One region of the Rhizobium sp. 05L429 genome, then DNA from elsewhere that is predicted to be linked to it. Evidence: riboswitches for the same ligand, from Rfam matches in the RefSeq annotation. Region 1 holds a riboswitch; each other region holds the start of a gene.
What was found. A riboswitch is a leader RNA that binds a small molecule or an ion and turns the genes downstream of it on or off. The one in region 1 is predicted to bind cobalamin.
Positions count from the first base shown of each region.

Region 2: it holds a riboswitch for cobalamin, as region 1 does, so the genes downstream of both, cobU (bifunctional adenosylcobinamide kinase/adenosylcobinamide-phosphate guanylyltransferase) here and nrdH (glutaredoxin-like protein NrdH) in region 1, are expected to answer to the same signal.
Region 3: it holds a riboswitch for cobalamin, as region 1 does, so the genes downstream of both, AC1DNW_RS14415 (ABC transporter substrate-binding protein) here and nrdH (glutaredoxin-like protein NrdH) in region 1, are expected to answer to the same signal.

Region 1 is NZ_JBFTNV010000040.1:33,237-39,940, forward strand. Features, by position in the region: gene metE (5-methyltetrahydropteroyltriglutamate--homocysteine S-methyltransferase) at 1-1,708, shown strand, start outside; cobalamin riboswitch at 1,885-2,111, shown strand; gene nrdH (glutaredoxin-like protein NrdH) at 2,378-2,599, shown strand; gene nrdI (class Ib ribonucleoside-diphosphate reductase assembly flavoprotein NrdI) at 2,613-3,026, shown strand; gene nrdE (class 1b ribonucleoside-diphosphate reductase subunit alpha) at 3,005-5,173, shown strand; gene nrdF (class 1b ribonucleoside-diphosphate reductase subunit beta) at 5,188-6,162, shown strand; gene AC1DNW_RS30740 (adenylate/guanylate cyclase domain-containing protein) at 6,258-6,704, shown strand, end outside.
Region 2 is NZ_JBFTNV010000014.1:14,664-21,367, reverse strand. Features, by position in the region: gene cobN (cobaltochelatase subunit CobN) at 1-285, opposite strand, end outside; gene cobW (cobalamin biosynthesis protein CobW) at 295-1,341, opposite strand; gene cobU (bifunctional adenosylcobinamide kinase/adenosylcobinamide-phosphate guanylyltransferase) at 1,346-1,855, opposite strand; cobalamin riboswitch at 2,311-2,459, opposite strand; gene AC1DNW_RS16450 (chloride channel protein) at 2,667-4,457, shown strand; gene AC1DNW_RS16445 (adenylate/guanylate cyclase domain-containing protein) at 4,533-5,600, opposite strand; gene AC1DNW_RS16440 (DUF1330 domain-containing protein) at 5,837-6,136, opposite strand; gene AC1DNW_RS16435 (MarR family winged helix-turn-helix transcriptional regulator) at 6,241-6,704, shown strand, end outside.
Region 3 is NZ_JBFTNV010000011.1:178,245-184,948, reverse strand. Features, by position in the region: gene AC1DNW_RS14430 (methyltransferase domain-containing protein) at 2-775, opposite strand; gene AC1DNW_RS14425 (ABC transporter ATP-binding protein) at 779-1,543, opposite strand; gene AC1DNW_RS14420 (iron ABC transporter permease) at 1,540-2,580, opposite strand; gene AC1DNW_RS14415 (ABC transporter substrate-binding protein) at 2,577-3,608, opposite strand; cobalamin riboswitch at 3,789-4,071, opposite strand; gene AC1DNW_RS14410 (metallochaperone AztD) at 4,127-5,359, opposite strand; gene AC1DNW_RS14405 (arylsulfatase) at 5,602-6,704, opposite strand, start outside.

The sequences.
Region 1 (6,704 bases):
GCTGGCGGAGCTGAGTGCTGCCGGTGCCGACTGGGTGCAGATCGACGAACCGTGCCTGGTGCTGGATCTAACGGGAGAAGAGCAGGCGGCGCTGAAACATGCCTATCGCGCGCTGCATGAGCTGGTGCCGAACCTGAAGATCATGCTTGCCACTTATTTCGGCGACATAGGTGACAACCTGCCGACGGTGCTTGCGCTTCCGGTCGCGGGCCTGCATGTCGATCTCGTTCGTGCTCCGCGGCAGATCGAAGCCCTTCTCGATGCGCCCGGCGACCTGACGCTGTCGCTTGGCGTCATCGACGGGCGCAATATCTGGAAGGCGGATCTGGCTGCGATCCTGAAAAGGATCGAGCCGCTGATCCAGCATTTCGGTGCTGACCGGCTGCAGATCGCGCCGTCATGCTCCCTGCTACATGTGCCGATCGATCTGGAGTTGGAAACCGGACTGGACGACGAGCTGAGGTCATGGCTCGCTTTCGCGACCCAGAAGCTGGACGAACTTGTAGCGTTAGGCGACCCCGGCACGGCTTCAGAGGTGATCGCGGCCGCGTCGCGAGCCGTTGGCTTGCGTGCTGCATCAGTGCGCGTGCATGACATGAAGGTCAGGCAGCGGGTTGCCGCAATCGACGAGGCGATGAAGACACGCAGCAGTGACTTTGCGGAGCGCACCGGCCTGCAGGATCGAAAGCTTCGGCTGCCGCTTTTCCCGACGACGACGATTGGCTCCTTTCCGCAGACGGCTGATGTGCGCAAATCTCGCTCTGCTTTCACAAAGGGGGCGATCAGCGAGGCGGATTATGATGCCTTCCTGAAGAAGGAGACCGAAGCGGCGATCCGCTGGCAGGAGGAAATCGGCCTCGATGTGCTCGTCCATGGCGAATTCGAGCGCAACGACATGGTGCAGTATTTCGGCGAGCAGCTTTCCGGCTTCGCCTTCACGCAGCATGCCTGGGTGCAGAGCTATGGTTCCCGTTATGTCCGTCCACCGATCATCTTCGGCGACGTTTCCCGTCCCGTACCGATGACGGTCGAATGGTGGCGCTATGCGCAGTCGCTGACGGAGAAGCCGGTGAAGGGCATGCTGACGGGGCCGGTGACGATCCTCAACTGGTCCTTCGTTCGCGACGATCTCTCCCGCGCCGATGTCAGCCGGCAGATCGCGCTGGCGATCCGCGACGAGGTGTTTGATCTCGAACAGGCGGGTGCGGCGATGATCCAGATCGACGAGGCGGCCCTTCGCGAAGGTCTGCCGTTGCGCAAAGTGGACTGGAAGACCTATCTCGACTGGGCGGTGGAAAGCTTCCGCCTGTGCTCATCCGGTGTTTCCGACGAAACCCAGATCCACACGCATATGTGCTACTCGGAGTTCAATCAGATTATCGACGCCATTGCGGCCATGGATGCCGACGTGATTTCCATCGAGACCTCACGCTCGAAGATGGAACTGCTGGAAGCCTTCCGCAGCTATAAATATCCGAACGAGATCGGTCCCGGCGTTTATGACATCCATTCGCCGCGCGTTCCCGATGTCGAGGAAATGGCCGAGCTTCTGACGCTGGCGCGCGAGCGTCTGACGGATGGACAGCTCTGGATCAATCCCGATTGCGGATTGAAGACCCGTAAGTGGGAAGAAGTGCGCCCGGCGCTCGTCAACATGGTGGCCGCCGCCCGGCTGTTACGTGGTGCCGCAGTGATGACTCACGTCTGAGCGCCTGTTCGATTCCTGGAGAGCCGGCTATAGGTCGGCTCTCGCCTCGGCGGCCTTCTCCACAGCCTGCTGCTGTTAACCAGCCGTTATCCATGTTTTTCACAGGAATGTAGCAATTTCAAACATGCCGTAACGCGACGCACAAACCATCCGTTGACGTCAACTTCGATTCGAGTACTATATCTAGTGTTCAAGGTTCCTTCGATTCGTCAGGATTGAGGGCTAAGACGGGAATACGGTGCGTTTTGCCATGAAGGCGAAACAAGGCCGGAGCTGCCCCCGCAACTGTAAGCGGCGAGCAACTGTCCGATTTCAGGTCACTGAGGCATGATGCTTTGGGAAGGCTGCGGGCAGGGTGCTTCGACCCGCGAGCCAGGAGACCTGCCTTGAACGAGAAACGTCCACGGGCGGGGTGTCCGGAAGGTTGTGTGCATGTCAGGCGGATCAAATCCGCACCTGTTGCGCTGCCCCGAACGTCCGCATGAGCACTTCGGGGTTGAAGTCATGTTGAGAGCATCAAAACCGCCGCCGATGCACATCCTGCGAGGGATAATGCCAGGCGTGTAGAGCGCCAACTTTGTCAGATCATTCTCAAGCGTTGCCCCGGACGCCGTAAGGCGCCCGACCCTAGTTCTGCGTCCGGAATCCATTGACATCACGAGGAACATGATGAGCGTTACCGTTTACAGCAAGCCTGCCTGCGTTCAGTGCACCGCGACCTACCGCGCCCTCGACCGTCTGGGCGTAGACTATGAAATCATCGACATTTCCGAAGATGCCGACGCGCTCGATCGCGTGCGCGGCATGGGCTACATGCAGGTTCCGGTCGTCGTTGCCGGTGAGAACCATTGGGCGGGCTTCCGCCCTGATATGATCAGCGCGCTCTCCTGATCGGAGAAGAACGGTGGGCCTGATCGTCTATTATTCCAGCCGGTCCGAAAATACCCATCGTTTCGTCGAGAAGCTGGGACTGCGCGCGGCGCGCATTCCCGTAGGCGCTGAAGACATCCACATCCGCGAACCCTATGTGCTGATCTCGCCCACCTATTGCGGGGATGGCGGCCCAGGGGTCGTAAAGGGGGCCGTGCCCAAGCAGGTGATCCGTTTCCTCAACGATGCGGAAAACCGCTCCAACATCCGTGGCGTCATTGCTGCGGGCAACAGCAATTTCGGCGAGACCTACGGGCTTGCCGGCGACGTGATCTCGCAGAAGTGCCAGGTGCCGTACCTCTACCGGTTCGAGCTTCTGGGGACTGCCGAGGATGTCGCCAATGTCAAAGACGGGATGGGACGATTTTGGACACGGGGACAAATCTGACGCGGGATGCGGGCGCAAAACCGCTAAAGGCAGCGGACGTGCTGGATTATCACGCGCTGAACGCAATGCTGAACCTCTATGACGAGCTGGGCAAGATCCAGCTCGACAAGGATCGCATGGCGGCCAAGCAGTATTTCCTGCAGCACGTGAACCAGAACACGGTGTTCTTCCATAATCTCCGGGAGAAACTCGATTATCTGGTCACGGAAGGTTATTACGAGCAGGAAGTGCTCGATCAGTATTCCTTCAATTTCGTCCGCGACCTCTTCGACGAAGCCTATGCCAAGAAGTTCCGTTTCCCGACTTTCCTCGGCGCCTTCAAATACTACACCAGCTATACGCTGAAGACATTCGACGGAAAGCGCTATCTCGAGCGCTACGAAGATCGTATCTGCATGGTGGCACTGGCGCTTGCCCGAGGCGATGAGCAGCTCGCCCGCGATCTAGTCGAGGAGATCATTACCGGCCGTTTCCAGCCGGCAACGCCGACCTTCCTCAACGCCGGCAAGAAGCAGCGCGGCGAGCTCGTCTCCTGCTTCCTGCTGCGCGTCGAAGACAATATGGAATCAATCGGCCGCTCCATCAATTCGGCGCTGCAGCTTTCCAAGCGCGGCGGCGGGGTAGCGCTTTCGCTGACCAATATTCGCGAGTCCGGCGCGCCGATCAAGCAGATCGAAAACCAGTCTTCCGGTATCATCCCGGTCATGAAGCTGCTGGAAGACAGCTTTTCCTATGCCAACCAGCTCGGTGCTCGGCAGGGTGCGGGTGCCGTCTATCTCAACGCCCACCATCCCGACATCATGCGCTTCCTCGATACCAAGCGCGAAAATGCCGACGAAAAGATCCGCATCAAGACGCTGTCGCTCGGCGTCGTCGTGCCCGACATCACCTTCGAGCTCGCCAAGAACAATGAGGATATGTACCTCTTCTCGCCCTATGACGTGGAGCGGGTCTATGGCGTGCCCTTTACCGAGATATCGGTGACGGAAAAGTACCGCGAGATGGTGGCGGATGCCCGTATCACCAAGAAGAAGATCAAGGCGCGCGAATTCTTCCAGGTGATTGCGGAGATCCAATTCGAGAGCGGCTATCCCTACATCATGTTCGAAGACACGGTGAACCGGGCAAACCCGATCGCCGGCCGCATCAGCATGAGCAATCTCTGCTCGGAAATCCTGCAGGTCAGCGAAGCGAGTGAATTCAACGACGACCTTTCCTATAAGGTGATGGGCAAGGATATCTCCTGCAATCTCGGCTCGTTGAATATCGCCATGGCGATGGATTCGTCCGATTTCGGCAAGACGATCGAGACCTCGATCCGGGCGCTGACAGCCGTTTCTGACATGAGTCATATCTCCTCGGTGCCGTCGATCGAGAAGGGCAATGATGACAGCCACGCGATCGGCCTGGGACAGATGAACCTGCATGGATATCTCGCCCGCGAGCGCATCCATTACGGTTCGGAAGAGGGCGTCGATTTCACCAATATCTATTTCTACACGGTGACCTATCACGCGATCCGCGCCTCCAACCGCCTTGCGGTCGAGCGTGGTGCGAGCTTCAAGGGCTTCGAGAATTCGAAATATGCCTCCGGCGACTATTTCGACAAATATACCGACCGGGAATGGAAGCCGGCTACCGAGAGGGTGCAGGCGCTGTTTGATGACGCCGGCATCCATATCCCGACGCAGGAAGACTGGCTTGAGCTGAAGAAGGCCGTAATGGCCTCCGGCCTCTATAACCAGAACCTGCAGGCGGTGCCGCCGACGGGCTCGATCTCCTACATCAACCACTCGACCTCTTCGATCCATCCGATCGTCTCGAAGATCGAGATCCGCAAGGAAGGCAAGATCGGCCGCGTCTATTATCCGGCGCCGTTCATGACCAACGACAATCTCGATTACTATCAGGATGCCTACGAGATCGGCCCTGAGAAGATCATCGACACCTATGCGGCGGCGACCCAGCATGTCGATCAGGGCCTGTCGCTGACGCTGTTCTTCCGGGATACGGCAACCACGCGCGATATCAACCGCGCCCAGATCGATGCCTGGAAGAAGGGCATCAAGACGATCTACTATGTTCGCCTTCGCCAGATGGCGTTGTCCGGCACCGAGGTGCAGGGCTGCGTTTCCTGCACGCTTTAACGACCGGAGACATCATGAACATGCAATTAAAGCCGGTCAGCCGCGTGCGCGCCATCAACTGGAACCGCATCGAGGACGACAAGGATCTGGAGGTCTGGAACCGCCTCACCGGCAATTTCTGGCTGCCGGAAAAGGTGCCGCTGTCAAACGACATTCCTTCCTGGGCAACGCTGACGACCGCCGAACAACAGCTGACGATCCGCGTCTTCACCGGGTTGACGCTGCTCGATACGATCCAGAACGGTGTCGGCTCGGTCAAGCTGATGGCAGATGCGGCAACACAGCATGAGGAGGCGGTGCTTTCCAACATTTCCTTCATGGAAGCGGTACATGCGCGCTCCTATTCCTCGATCTTCTCGACACTCTGCCTGACGCCAGATGTCGATGATGCCTATCGCTGGTCGGAAGAGAACGAGTTCCTGCAGAAGAAGTCGGCGCTGATCATGGAGCATTATGCCTCCGGCGATCCCTTGAAGAAGAAGGTCGCGAGCGTCTTTCTCGAGAGCTTCCTCTTCTACTCCGGCTTTTATCTGCCGATGTACTGGTCGAGCCGCGCAAAGCTCACCAACACGGCCGACATGATCCGCCTCATTATCAGAGACGAAGCCGTGCATGGCTACTATATCGGCTACAAGTTCCAGCGCGGGTTGGAGCGCCTTCCCGAAGAGCGCCGGCAGGAGATCAAGGATTTTGCCTTCGACCTGCTGCTCGAGCTCTACGATAACGAGGCGAAATATACCGAAGCACTCTATGACAGCGTCGGTTTGACCGAGGACGTCAAGAAATTCCTGCATTACAATGCCAACAAGGCGCTGATGAACCTCGGTTACGAGGCGCTGTTCCCGGCTGAAGCCTGCAAGGTCAATCCGGCGATCCTGTCGGCGCTATCTCCGAATGCCGATGAGAACCACGACTTCTTCTCCGGCTCCGGCTCCTCCTATGTCATCGGCAAGGCAGTCGCGACGGAAGACGAAGACTGGGATTTCTGAGGCCTAACTTCACGAAGCCCCTTATCATCGGGCCCGCCATCGCCCACATTCAGCGCGAGCAGATTCAGTTGAATGTGGCGTAGCGGGAGTTTTCGATGAAGTCCTCTGTCAACAAGGCCGCTGTGGCCAACGAAACCGTCGAAGGCGTGTGGCCGATCCGCCGGAGGCGGATTCTTGACTGGCTGGTGAACGAGACGCGCGGCGAGCGCTTCATCGATAATATCCTGATGGAAATGTGCGAGAAGCTGCTGGCCGCCGGCGTGCCGGTGACACGCTCCAGCCTGCATTTCCGCACAAATCATCCGCAATGGATCGGCGCCCGTATCCTCTGGGCCGAGGGTATGAAGGAGGCAAAGATCAATACGTTTGCCTATGGCGTGGAAAATACGCCGCAGTATCTGAATAGCCCGGTCAACGAGATCCACAACGGCGCCAACGAGGTGCGGAAGAACCTGGAGGATTTGTGGGAGGGCGACGACAATCCCTTCTACCAGGAGCTGCGCGACGAAGGCTATTCCGAATATATCGCCTGGCCGATCGAC
Region 2 (6,704 bases), on a different contig from region 1:
CGCATAATGGAAATAGCTCGCCCCACCCAGCGCCCGCACGATGATCAGCTTCGCATGCCGCGCCGTGCGCTCGATATAGGTATCGACCGACATCGGATGCTTCAGGCTCATCAGGCTCGCAAGCCTCAGCGAATGCCCCGTCACTCCGCCGCCATGAGCCGCGGCGATTGCCGCAAGCTCGGTGTCGGCGGCAGAGAGGAACAGGATATCGCCCGGCGACTGGCCGAGGTCGATGGCCTCGTCCCCGTCGCTGATCGTTCCCTGTTGAGCCAGAAGCAGATGCATCGAAACTCCTTAGACCAGCGCCACGATCGCCTTGCGCACCGCGTCCTGATCCATCTCGTGCAGGCCGATGACGACGAGGCGCGTGCTGCGTGCTTCGCCCGGCGCCCAGGCGCGGTCGAAATACTGGTCGATGCGGGCACCCACGGCCTGCAGCTGCAAGCGCATCGGCTTGCCGGAGACATCGATGAAGCCCTTGAGGCGCAGCACGTCATGCTCGGCGATAATGCGCTTCAGCTTCTCGACGAAACCTGATGTATCGGCGATAGCGCCGAGCTCGACGACGAAACTGTCGAATTCGTCGTGATCGTGCGGCGTACCGTCCTCATGCTCCAGCTCGTGATGGGACTTGCGGTTGACGATATCGTCTTCCGTGCCGATGCCGAGGCCGAGCAGCACGCTTGCCGGCACGTCGCCATTTTTCGCTTCGATCATCACAGGCTTGCGGGCGATGCGCGAGGCGACTTCTCTTTTCACACGGCTAAGGCCGTCAGCGTCGATCAGATCGGTCTTGTTGAGCACGATGAGGTCGGCGCAGGTCAGCTGATCCTCGAAGAGCTCCTCGATCGGGCTTTCATGATCGAGCGATTCATCCTCGACGCGGCGTGCATCGACGGCATCATGGTCATCGGCAAACCGCCCGGCGGCGACGGCCGCGCTATCGACCACGGTGATGACGCCGTCAACGGTGACTTCGCTGCGAATATCCGGCCAGTTGAAAGCGGCTACCAGCGGCTGCGGCAAAGCAAGACCCGAGGTTTCGATGACGATATGATCAGGGCGCTGCTCGCGCTCCAGAAGCTTCGTCATGGTCGGAATGAAATCGTCGGCCACCGTGCAGCAGATGCAGCCATTGGTGAGTTCAATGATATCGTCCTCGGTGCAGTTCTCCGCCCCGCAGCCCTTCAGCACATCACCATCGACGCCGAGATCGCCGAACTCGTTGATGATGAGCGCAATCTTCTTGCCGCCGGCATTGGTGAGCAGGTTGCGGATCATGGTCGTCTTGCCGGCGCCGAGGAAGCCGGTGATTACGGTTGCGGGGATTTTCTGCTGCATGGAACTAACCCTTCATTTTCAGCGGCAGTCCTGCCGCGATAAAATAGACATCCGCGGCTTCTGCCGCGATCATTTGGTGCAGCCGGCCGGCATGGTCGCGGAACTCCCGCGCCATGCGATTCTCGGGCACGATACCGAGACCGACTTCATTGGAAACGATGACGAGCCGCGCCTTTGCCGTAGGAAGCCAGGTGGCAAGGGCGGCGGACTGGGCGGCGATATCGCGCTCGTCCATCATCAGGTTGGTGAGCCACAGTGTCAGGCAGTCGACGAGAACAGCCCTGCCCTCGCCGTCGATGGCGGCAAGGCGTTCGGTCAGATCCAGCGGCTCCTCATGCGTGGTCCAGGAAGGGCCGCGGTCGGCCTTGTGCTGGTCGATGCGCGCCCGCATTTCGTCGTCCCAGGCGCGGCCGGTGGCGATGTAGTGGCGGTCGAGGCCGCTGGCTGTCACGAGGTTTTCGGCAAAGCGGGATTTGCCGGAGCGGGCACCGCCGAGGATGAAGGTGGCGGTCATGCTCGGACGACCCTCGCAGAAAGCGCCGAACACAAGCAAAGCGTCAAATGACAGGAGTACCCTGCGGCCCCCTCATCCGACCCTTCGGGCCACCTTCTCCCCGCGGGGGAGAAGGGGAAACCCCACCGCACCACCAGAGGCAGCGCTGAATCATATCCTTCAGCCAAGACAACCTCCGTGCTGGCAGCGGGTGAATACCCAGAATGGGCATTATGCCCGGCACGGATGGCAGGTCTCCTGGCTCGCAGTTGTCGGCGGCGACCGGGGCGACCGTTTACGGTCGCCCCTGATCGTGCCAGCGGATCTGCCTCGCCTTCCCGGCTGCATCTCGTGAAAAGGCGGACGATTCGTAGAATTGGAGGCGTCCTGCCCCGGCTGATCACGATGCATTTCCAGTGGCTTTTCCGGCACCTGTCCCGCCTTGCCCGCCTGCACCACGCAGGCTGCCGACGCAGCAGTCGAAATGCCGGATGGAAGACCCTGACTGCTCTACAGTCGCGGGGTCGGCTGTGATGAAAGCGCCCGGTTTGGGTCCGCCCCGTCACATTCCCTTTTCATCCGGAAGGCGTAACGCCGATCCGGAACCATCCATTATGTCTATTCATGGTTAGGCCCCCGCCCCCGCCATGTCAATTGGCGCACTGGGTGCATACAGCCCTCATCTCGACTTAGACTACAGATATTATCGTCTTTAATCAAAGGCTTACGTCACAAAAACTTTACGGCCCGGCCGGTATTTCGCCGCAATTGCCGCTCATGCGGATGGCGGCCCCGCCCTTGACCTGCACTCCTGCTGCCTAGTTTCCCCATGATGCTCTCCCGAATGGATATCCGCCGCCTCGGCCCTCTTGGCACAGTCCTCGATCCGGGACGCATGCGCGCGCTCGTCCGACATAGCGAAATGGGCATGGTCTTTGCCGGCGCGCTCGTCGGTATCGCCTCGGGGCTTGCGGTCACCGCCATGAGCTACGTCTCGGAGGAGATGCACAGGCTGATCTTCGGCATCGACGGCACGACGAGGCTCAGCGCCTCGCAGATCGACAACAAGTTCCTGCTGATGGCCGCCCCGGTTGCCGGCGGCATGCTGCTCGGCCTGCTCATCTTCATTCTCGCCAGATGGCGCAAGAAGCCGATGGTCGACCCGATCGAGGCGAATGCGCTGCATGGCGGCCGCCTGTCGCTGACGGACAGCATCCTCGTCGCCATCCAGAATCTTGTCTCCAATGGTTTCGGCGCATCTGTGGGGCTGGAAGCGGGCTATACGCAGCTTGCCGCCGGCATCGCCTCGAAATTCGGGCTGAAGCTGCAGTTGCGCCGCTCCGACATGCGCGTCCTCGTCGGCTGCGGTGCGGCGGGCGCTATCGCTGCCGCCTTCAACGCGCCGCTGACGGGCGCCTTCTATGCCTTCGAGCTCATCATCGGCACCTACACGATCGTCTCTCTGACGCCTGTCGTCGTCGCCGCTCTTGTCGCTACGCTGGTCGCCCGTCTGCTCTCCGGCAGCGATTTCATCATCGATGTCGGCAGCTTCGGCGCGGTCGCCCCGGCCGATTACGTTCCGGCGCTGCTGCTTGGCGCGGTCTGCGCCGGCGTCGGCATCCTCATCATGCAGGGCGTATCCTTCGTCGAGGAGCTGGCGCGCAAAAGCTCCATCGCACTGCCCTTCCGCCCGGCGCTCGGCGGCATCGTCGTCGGCCTCCTGGCGCTGGTCTCGCCGCAGGTGCTGGCCGCCGGCCACGGCGCGCTGCATCTGAACCTCGCCCATGAGATCACCATCCCGGCACTCATCGGCCTGTTTCTGCTGAAATCGGTGGCCTCAGCCGTCTCGATCGGCTCCGGTTTCAGGGGCGGCCTGTTCTTCGCCTCGCTTTTCATGGGTGCGCTGCTTGGCAAGCTCTTCGCCTACTCGGCTCCTTATTTCGCCGATGCAAGCCTGACGCCGGTTATCTATGCCGTCGTCGGCATGAGTTCGCTGGCCGTCGCCGTCATCGGCGGGCCGTTGACCATGACCTTCCTGGCGCTGGAGATCACCGGCGACTTTCCGATCACCGCTTTGGTGCTCGCCGCCGTCATCACCTCCTCGCTCGTGGTGCGCACGACCTTCGGCTATTCCTTCGCCACATGGCGCTTTCATCTGCGCGGCGAAAGCATCCGCAGTGCCCATGATGTCGGCTGGATCCGCAACCTGACCGTCGACAAGCTGATGCGATCGGACGTGAAGACGGCAAAACCCGGAATAACGCTGGACGAATTCAAGCAGGCCTTCCCGATCGGCTCGACGCAGCGCGTCATCCTCGTGGAAGAAGGTGACAAATATGCTGGCCTCGTGCTGGTACCGGAAATCTACGCCAACCCCACCAGCGCGCAGGACGAAGCCCAGCAGCTGACCGATTTTATCCGGTATAAAAACGACTTCCTGCAGCCGCAGATGAACGCCAAACAGGCGGCTGCGATCTTCGACAAGACCGAAAGCGAAGCGCTTGCCGTCGTCAACAACCTCATCGAGCGCAAGGTAATCGGCCAGCTCAGCGAAAGCCACACGCTGCGCCGCTACAGCGAAGAACTCGACCGCCGCCGTCGTGAGGTCTCAGGCGAGATCTGAGGCATTTGCCGCTGAAGTCAGAAACACGCCGCCATTAGAGCTACGCATCAAACTTTCTGAAAATCGATTCCGATTTCAGGCCACTGCCGTAGTAGGTACCGCGAGCTTGAACACGTCCGCCCTCCTCGAAACGCCGCGCAATTCGAACGATCCCAGATGTTCGCAGGCGACACCGCAGGCGGCCGCGAAGCTTTCCGACATCAGAAGGGGCTGGCCGAGTTCGCCGCAGAGTTTCTCGAGCCGCGAGGCCTCGTTGACGGCCCTGCCGATCACGGTGAAATCAAGCCTGCCGCGAGCGCCGACATTTCCGTAAAACACCTCGCCGAGATGCAGGACGACGTCGACGCCGATATCAGGCCCGCCCTCGCGCATCCGCCGACGATTGAGCGCCTCGTTTGCCTCCAGAACATTTCGGGTCGAGGCGAGCGCAGCCATGCAGGCCTTCTCGGGATCCTCGCCGTCTTCACCGCCTGTCGGAAAGATCGCCAATACGCTGTCGCCCATGAACTTGAGGATCTCGCCGGAATTTTCCTCGACATGGCGGCCGATCAGCTCGAAATGCTCGTTCAGAAACCCGGCGATCTCACCGGGTTGATAGACTTCGGTCAACGCCGTGAAGTTTCTGAGGTCAGCAAGCAGGATCGCGGCATTGATGGCGCCTCCCGTTCCCCTCTGGACCTCGCCCGCAAGGATGCGCGCACTCGTCTTAGCGCCTGTATAGACAGCAAGGATGTCCGAGGCGGTTCTCGATGCCGCGATGCGGTAGCAGGCAAGCCCCAGTGCCGGGAAAAGCTTTGCGATGATCGTCAGCTGATCGTTGGAAAATCCGCCCGGCCTGTCGCTTGTCAGGGACAGGCTGACCCCGCGCAACGCGGCCTCCTTCGGAAACTCCAGCAGGCTGACCAGATGATCCGTACCGCCGCCAAGCGCGAATTCTGCAAGCTGCGGATAGTCGTCGACACCCTCCCCCTTGGCAAGGATCCAGCGCCCCAACGTTTCGCCTCGGCCCAACAGATAATAGATCGGCGTCTTCTCGAAGCTCAGCTGCGCCGCGCTGCCATATTCGGCCCTCTCGATGGTGGTCGCGCCGCCCCGCACGAAATTGGCCGAGATGCCGGCATACATGGGATGAATGGATGGCATCGCGATACTGCCTCGCCAGATGGGAAAGCCATCCGCGATCAGCCGATCGCACAAACCGGCAATGAGCTCACCGATATGTTCGCTCCTGATTCCCTCGTCTATAAGCCACTGAATATGATCGTTAATTTCGGAACCTCCACATGGGCCGGTGCAATTCTATAGTCGGAAATAGGGCGAATGGGCGGCAATGCCGAACCGGGCTGCGACCTCAGGCAATGGCTGCGAGGCCAATGTTTCTAACCATCCATCCCGGCAACGATAACCGCGGGGCAGGCGAAGAGAGAACGATACCTGGCGACACCTTCATTTGCCTGCCTCGCCTCCTCATACCATTCCCGGGCAATGGAGGCGGTGCGGAATTCGATGATCAGAAGCCTGTTCATCTGCCGGTTTCCCTGGACCGGTTGGACCCTGCCGCCCGGAGACCGGACACGGCCTCCATGGAACGTCATATCCGCCGATATGCATGCAAGATAATCATCGATCGCCTGATCTTTGATATCGGGATGGATTTCGAGAATGAAATAGGCGCTCATGGATCGCTGCCTGTAACAAGGGCCGAACAGCCATGCGAGAGTATCGACATGACGCTGACGATTCCTTAGAATATCGAAACAATTAGTTCGGAGATCTAAACGTTTTGCCGAAAAAGTCAACTGACCGCCTCGCGCGCTACATTCCGACGGTCCAGCTGTTTTCGGCCCGGCTCGGGCTGTTCCACCAGAAGGTGGCCGAGCAGGTGGGCTTGACCAGCACCGAATTCAAGTGCTTCCGGCTGTTGGAAAAACTCGGACCGCTGTCGATGACGGCCCTGTCGCGCGAGGTCGGATTGAAGATCGGGACGGTCAGCGGGCTGATCGACAAGCTGGAGGCGACCGGCTTTGTCGTCAGGCAACGGGACGAGACCGACAAACGCCGCCTTGTCCTGGTTGCCTGTCCCGAGGCCTCGGCACGCGCCACCCGGCTCTACGAGGAGCAGAGCGAGCCGGTCTCCGCGATCCTGGACTCCTACAGCGAGCCGGAATTCAACCTGCTGCTGACCTTCCTCACCGATCTCGGCAATATCTTCGCCCGGACCTCTCCGCCGTCGCTGAAAGAACCGCA
Region 3 (6,704 bases), on a different contig from region 1:
ATCAGGGCCGCCGGCAGGCGAGGATGAAGCGCTGGTAGACGAGGGTTCGGAGCCTGTTTCGGAGATTGGCATTCTTGCGCTGCGCCCTCGCGATCGGGGCGTGGGAGTGAAGCGCGATGTCCGTAAAGCCTGCCGATCTCAAGAGCGGCAGGAGCATGTTGGGGCGGAGACCCTGGCCGAAGGGCAGGGCTGACATGATGCGGGCGTGGCGGGTGCTGAGCGCGCCGTCATAGTTCTTGTCGGCACCGACGAGGCGGTCGATCCAGGAGATCAGCAGGCTGGCGATGCGGCCGGTCGGTTTCGGGCCTGCCCAGTCGCCATCGAAGAAGAGCAACAGGCCGCCGGGCTTGAGGATGCGGAACCATTCGCGAAAGGTTTCCTCAGGGCGGGTCAGCGTCCAGACGAGGTGGCGGCAGATGATGGCATCATAGCTCGCGTCCGGCTCCAGGGTGTTTTCGGCGTCTGCCAGGATGAAGCGCAGGCGCTCCTTGCCGGCGTGTTTGGCGCGGGCAACCTTCAGCATAGCCTCGGAGAAATCGAGTGCGGTGACGTCATAGCCGAGATCGTGGATCAGGCGCGTCACTTCGCCGGTGCCGCAGGCAAGTTCCAGCACGCGTTTCGGCTCGGGGCCGATGGCTTTGCGGATCGGCTTCTGCCAGGCGTCTGCCTCCGGGCCGGGGGCGATCCTGTGGCCGAAGGCGAGGTCAAAGGTTTCCGAGCGCTTCGACCAGTAGTCGCGGATCTCTTCCTTGAGATCGAAATTCACTCCATCCATGTCTTACCCCATCCGATACTGGATATGTGCGCGGCCATGCACGGGTGATTTTTCGATATGGGCGCGCACGCCGAAGACGCGGGCGATCAGCGCTTCGGTCAGCACCTCCTCGGGCGTGCCTGCGGCCACGACCTCGCCCTTCTGCAGCACGGCCAAGTGGTCGCAGAACATCGCTGCCAGATTGAGATCGTGCAGCGCGATGATGGAGGTGAGGCCGAGTTTGGCGACCAGGGCCAGGATATCGAGCTGGTGCTGGATATCGAGATGGTTGGTCGGCTCGTCGAGCAGCAGTTCGCTTGGGGTCTGGGCCAGCGCCCTGGCGATATGCACCCGTTGCCGCTCGCCGCCAGACAGTGTCTGCCAGAGCTGGCCGGCGCGTTCGCCCATGTCGACGCGGGCGAGTGCTTCTTCGACCGCGGCATCGTCATCGGGTGCCCAGGACGAGAGGAGGCCGCGATGCGGCGTGCGGCCGAGGCGGACGATATCGCGCACGGTGAGCTGCGTATCCGTCGTCGTCTGCTGCTCGACGAAAGCGATGCGGCGGGCAAGGGCGGCGCGCGAGAGGCCGGAGACATCATCGTCGCCGAGGCGGATGATGCCGGATCTGACCTGCCGCAGCCGGCAGATCAGGCGGAGCAGACTCGATTTTCCGGAGCCGTTCGGCCCGAGCAGGCCGAGCACCTTGCCCTTTTTGACCGATATGCTGACGCCATTGACGATGACGGTATTGCCGGCGGCATAGGTGACCTTGTCGACTGATATGCTCATGCGCTTCTCCGCACGCGATAAAGGATGATGGCGAAGGCCGGGGCGCCGAAGAGCGCGGTGACGACGCCGATCGGCAGGATCTGCTGCGGAATGATGATGCGCGAGACGATGTCGGCGCCGACCATGAAGATCGCCCCGCCAAGCGCTGTCGCCGGCAGCAGGCGGCCATGGGCTGGGCCGACCAGGAAGCGGGCGGCATGGGGAATGACGAGGCCGACGAAGCCGATGGAGCCGACCATGCTGACGACGCTTGCGGTCATCGTAGCCGTGACGGCGAGCAGGGTGAACTGCACCCGGCGCACGGCGATGCCGAGGGAAGCTGCGGCATCCGTGCCGAAGGCGAAGGCATCCAGCGCACGCACATGGGCAAGGCAGATGACGAAGCCTGTCAGTGCGACCGGCAGGGAGAGATAGACATCCGGCCAGCGCACGCCGCTCAGCGACCCCAACAGCCAGAAGAGCACGCCGCGGGCCTGTTCTGCATTGGCCGACGTGGTGACGATATAGGAGGTCAGCGCATTGAAGAGCTGCGAGCCCGCCACGCCGCAGAGAATGATGCGCTCGCTGGTGCCGCCCACACCGGCTGCCAGAATGCCGACCAGCAGGAAGGCAATGACGGCGCCGATGAAGGCGCCGGCGGAGAGGCTGAGCACGCCATAGCCGAAGCCTGATATCATGACGCAGACGGCCCCGGTAGAGGCGCCGGCCGAAATGCCGAGCACATAGGGTTCGGCGAGCGGATTGCGCAGCAGCGCCTGCAACACCGTGCCGCAGAGCGCCAGCGACGCACCGGCACTGGCCGCCACCAGCGCGCGGCTGAGGCGGTAATCCCAGACGATGCCCTGATGAATGCGGCTGAGTTCGAATGCCGTGCCGAACAGGCGGTTGGACACCGCCTTTGCCGTGGTGGCGAGAGGAATGGCGATCTCGCCTATAGACACGGCAAGGCTCACCACCAGCCCGAGCAGGACGAAGGCGGCGATGGTGAGCGCGGCGAGCGCCCACCATTTCCTCTGTCGCAAGGCAGCCTGGCTCACTGCGTCAGACCGAAGGACTTGATGCCCTTTGCGAGCGTTTCGATACCGTCGATCGTGCGGATCGTCGGGTTCATCGACTGCGCGTCCATCATGATGAAGCGCTTGTTTTTCACCGCATCGAGTTCACTGGTGACCGGATCATTCTCCAGGAAATCCACCTTCACCTTGGGATCGTCGGCGGCATAGCGACGGCGGTCCATGGTGGCTATGACGATGACAGCGGGATTGGCCTGCGCAATGGTTTCCCAACCGACGAGGGGCCATTCCTCTTCCGTGCTGACGACGTTTTTCGCGCCGAGCGTCTTCAGGATATAGGCCGGTGCGCTGTTCTTGCCGGCGATGAAGGCATCACCCTTGACCTCCTTACTGGAGAACCAGAAGACGACGGGCAGGTTCTTTGCGGCAGCGCCGGCAACGGATGCGGCGGCATCGGCCTCGCGCTTTTTCAGGTCGGCGATCAGCCTGTCGCCGCGGTCCTTGATGTCGAAGATTTCAGAGAGTTCGGTGATTTCCTGATAGATCAGGTCCATCGTGAACAACTCCTTGCGCACGCCATCACCGCCATCGGCGTTGATCTTGGCGACGCAATCGGCAGGCGCGACATAGGTGTTGATGCCGAGATCTTTGAACTGCTCGCGCTTGCCGACGGACCCCTGCGTACCGACATGCCATTCGAATTCGGCAGCCACCAGATCGGGCTCGACACCGACGACGGATTCGAAGCTCGGGTCATTGTCAGCCAGTCGTTTGATCCTGCTGTTGGCGTCGGCATATTGCGGCAGGACCGGGCCGACCCAGACGGCCGTGCCGGCGATCTTGTCGGCAAGGCCGAGCGAGAAGAGCACTTCGGTCATGCCTTGGCCGATCGAAACGATCTTGGCCGGTGCCTTGTCGAACGTGACCGGCTGGCCGCAATTGGTAAGGGTGAGGGGGTATCGGGTGGCGGCGAAGGCGGGGGCTGCGAGGCCGGCCAGGCAAAAGCCGGCGAGCCCGAGCGCAAGGGAAAAGCCTGGAAGTAACTGGCGCATTGGAAACTCTCGATCGGAAGGAAAAGGGCTAGCGGACGCCGGCGCGCGCAGATGCGTGAGCCAAGCGTGGAGGGAGAGGGCTAGCGGCGGGTGGTCCAATCGGGACGGATCGCATGCGGCAAGCGGCAGGGATTAAGGTCAATCATGTCTGCTCCTTGTCCGGGCATCCCCGCCCGGCTGATTGGATCGTGATTGACGGCAGGTCTCCTGGCTCACGGATGTCAGTCGGTCATCTGCCTTCCCGCGCTTTCGCACAGTGGCATGGCCCTGAGGCCTTGGAGTGACCGGCTCGCTTGTCATGTCCTGATATGAATGGCGCACCATACATTCCGGGATATAACCAGCAATCCGCTTACAGTTGCGGGGGCAGCCACGGTCTTGGTCCCTTTTGGGTCGTCCGCACCGTGTTCCCTATTAATCCCCTCGAAGCTCTCCTCGGGGAACCGTCGTCCTGATCTATGACGCCGCCGTGGGCGACGTCAAGCACCGGATGCAAAGTGTCCCGGGTCCGGAGCCGCTCAGTGGCTGGCGCCCGAGCCGCCGGCGGCGACGAGCGCGAAGGGTTGGCCGTCGACGGGGATCGTGCGCGTTTCCTTCAGCGTTTCGCTACTGACGAGGCGGATCAGGCTGTGGCGAGGATCGGTGATGGCGATATTATCGCCGGCCACGGCCAGCCGCGGCCGCGGATCGCGCCAATGCCCATCCTTGCTGTAGGGCTCCGTGACGGTTTCCGATCTGACGATCTCGCCCTTCACCGTATCGAGCAGGTGCAGCTTGCCGTCCTCGGTGAGGATATAGGCATTCTGGAACCGTGCCGGATCGAGCACGAAATCGACGCGGCGGGTCGGAAGGTCTATGACGCGGTAGGGTGTTTCGGTGCTGTCGGGATCGATCAGCACCACCTTGTCCTCCCCGTAATTGCCGAGGAAGAACTGCATGGAGCGCCCGCCGAGCAGGGTCGAGACCTTGCCTTGCGGCAGCGACGCGCCATAGCCGAGCATCTCCAGTTTGGGGCCTTTCGTGCCGCCGGGGCGGGCGACGAGCACGCCTTCCTCGCAACCGAAGGCGACGAGGCGGGCGGAGGTCGCCTCGCCATGCAGGCCGGTGCAGGGCGCGACATCGCCCACCTGTTGTCCGTCACGGTCGAGCACGCGCAGGCCAAGGCGCGGCGGCAACTCGCCTTCCTTGACCGGCGCCTGCATGTTCGGCACTGAAACCAGCAGGTGATTGCCCATCGGCACCGCGACGCCGTGATGGGCGGCGATGGTGTTGAAAGCCTTCGGCTCCGGCTTTGCCTGCAGCAGACTACTTTCCCTCAGGAGATCGAAGCGGTCGGTGCGGTCGTAGAAGATCGCCACGTCATCGCCATGCGTCACGACATGGCCGGGCTTCTCGCCCTTTATCGTCGCGCCGATCAGCTTCGGCGGCGTCACTTCGAGATCGCGATGCTCCCCATGATCGGAAAGGACAATGCCGGTATCGATGACATGAACGATATTCTCATCGCCCTGGACCGCAAAGACCGTGCGCCCGGTGTCGCTCAGCGACAGGGCGGCATAGCCCTTGAGATCGAAGCGACCGATCTGTCTGCCGCTCGCAAGATCGATGGCGCGGACGACCGGCAGGCTGTGATCAGCCACGAAAAGCCGCCAGCTTTCCTGCTGTTCCTCCTCTGCGCGGGAAGCCGATGGCAGGGCGGCGGAGGTGAGCGCGGTGGCGACTGCGAAGACAGCGAAAAGGCGCCGGGACATGAAATCTCCTTTAATGTAATAACATTACATCTTCGTTGTTATAAAGTTACATTTGCCTTGTCCAGTCCTGGCTGTCGGATTTTTGGGAAATTAGGGCGCTGGCCTCGTTTGATGTTTGGCCGGCTTTCATCGTGACCGGATCGCAACGTCAAGCACGGGCAGTGAGAACTGTTGCCGGTGGAGGGGAACGTCGGCTGCAGCAGGCGGCGCGACGGCCGCCTCGCTGCGGTGATGTTTTGCAATCAGTTCTTCGGCGCCGACAGTTTCTGCATGACCTCGTCGAGATTGAAGCTCGCGGGCTTCTGACGGACGGGGAATTCCGCGAAGCTTTGCAGCCATTTCCCGACGATCGCCTGCGAGGGAACGATGACGAAGGCGCGGTCGAAGAACCATTTTTCGTATTCGATGGATTCGTCGCCGCGTTCGAACGGGTCGGCCCGGAGATTGAAGAGGAGCGGGGCCCTGAGTTCGGTGAATGGCTGGCGCCAGACGCCGATGCCCGTGTGATCCTGCGACTTGAAGACGACCTTCCAGTTCAGCACGCGGACGGCGACCAATTCGCCATCGTCGTTCCAGTAGAGGAAATCGCGGCGCGGCGTCTCGTTTACGCTTCCAGACAGGAAGGGCATGAGATTGTAGCCGTCGAGATGCACCTTGAACGTCTTGGTGCCGGCGGTATAGCCGGTCAGGCATTTCGCCACGATATCCGGTTCGCCTGCCGCCGCGCAGAATGTCGGGATCAGGTCGTAATGCGAGAAGGCCTCGTTGTGGATCGTTCCGGGCTTGATGACACCAGGCCAGCGAATGCATGTGGGCACGCGATAGCCGCCTTCCCAGTTGGTTGCCTTTTCTCCCCGGAAAGGCGTGGTGCCGCCATCCGGCCAGGTCATCACCTCGGCGCCGTTGTCGCTGGTATAGACGACGATCGTATTGTCGGCGACGCCGAGATCGTCCAGCTTCTTCAGGAGTTCGCCGATCATGGCGTCATGTTCGAGCATGCCGTCAGGATAGACGCCAAGGCCGGTCTTGCCGACGGAATCGGCCTTCAGATGCGTGTTGACGTGCATGCGGGTGGAGTTGAAATAGCAGAACCAGGGTGTGCCGGCATTCTGCTTGCGATCCATGAAGTCGAGAGCGGCGGCCAGGAATTCCTGATCCACGGTCTCCATGCGCTTGACCGTCAGCGGTCCGGTATCCTCGATCCTGCCGTCGGCCGAGGCCTTGATGACGCCGCGCGGACCGAAGCGTTTGCGGAATTCCGGGTCCTTGGGATAATCAGGGTTCTCAGGCTCTTCCTCGGCATTGAGGTGATAGAGATTGCCGAAGAATTCGTCGAAGCCGTGGT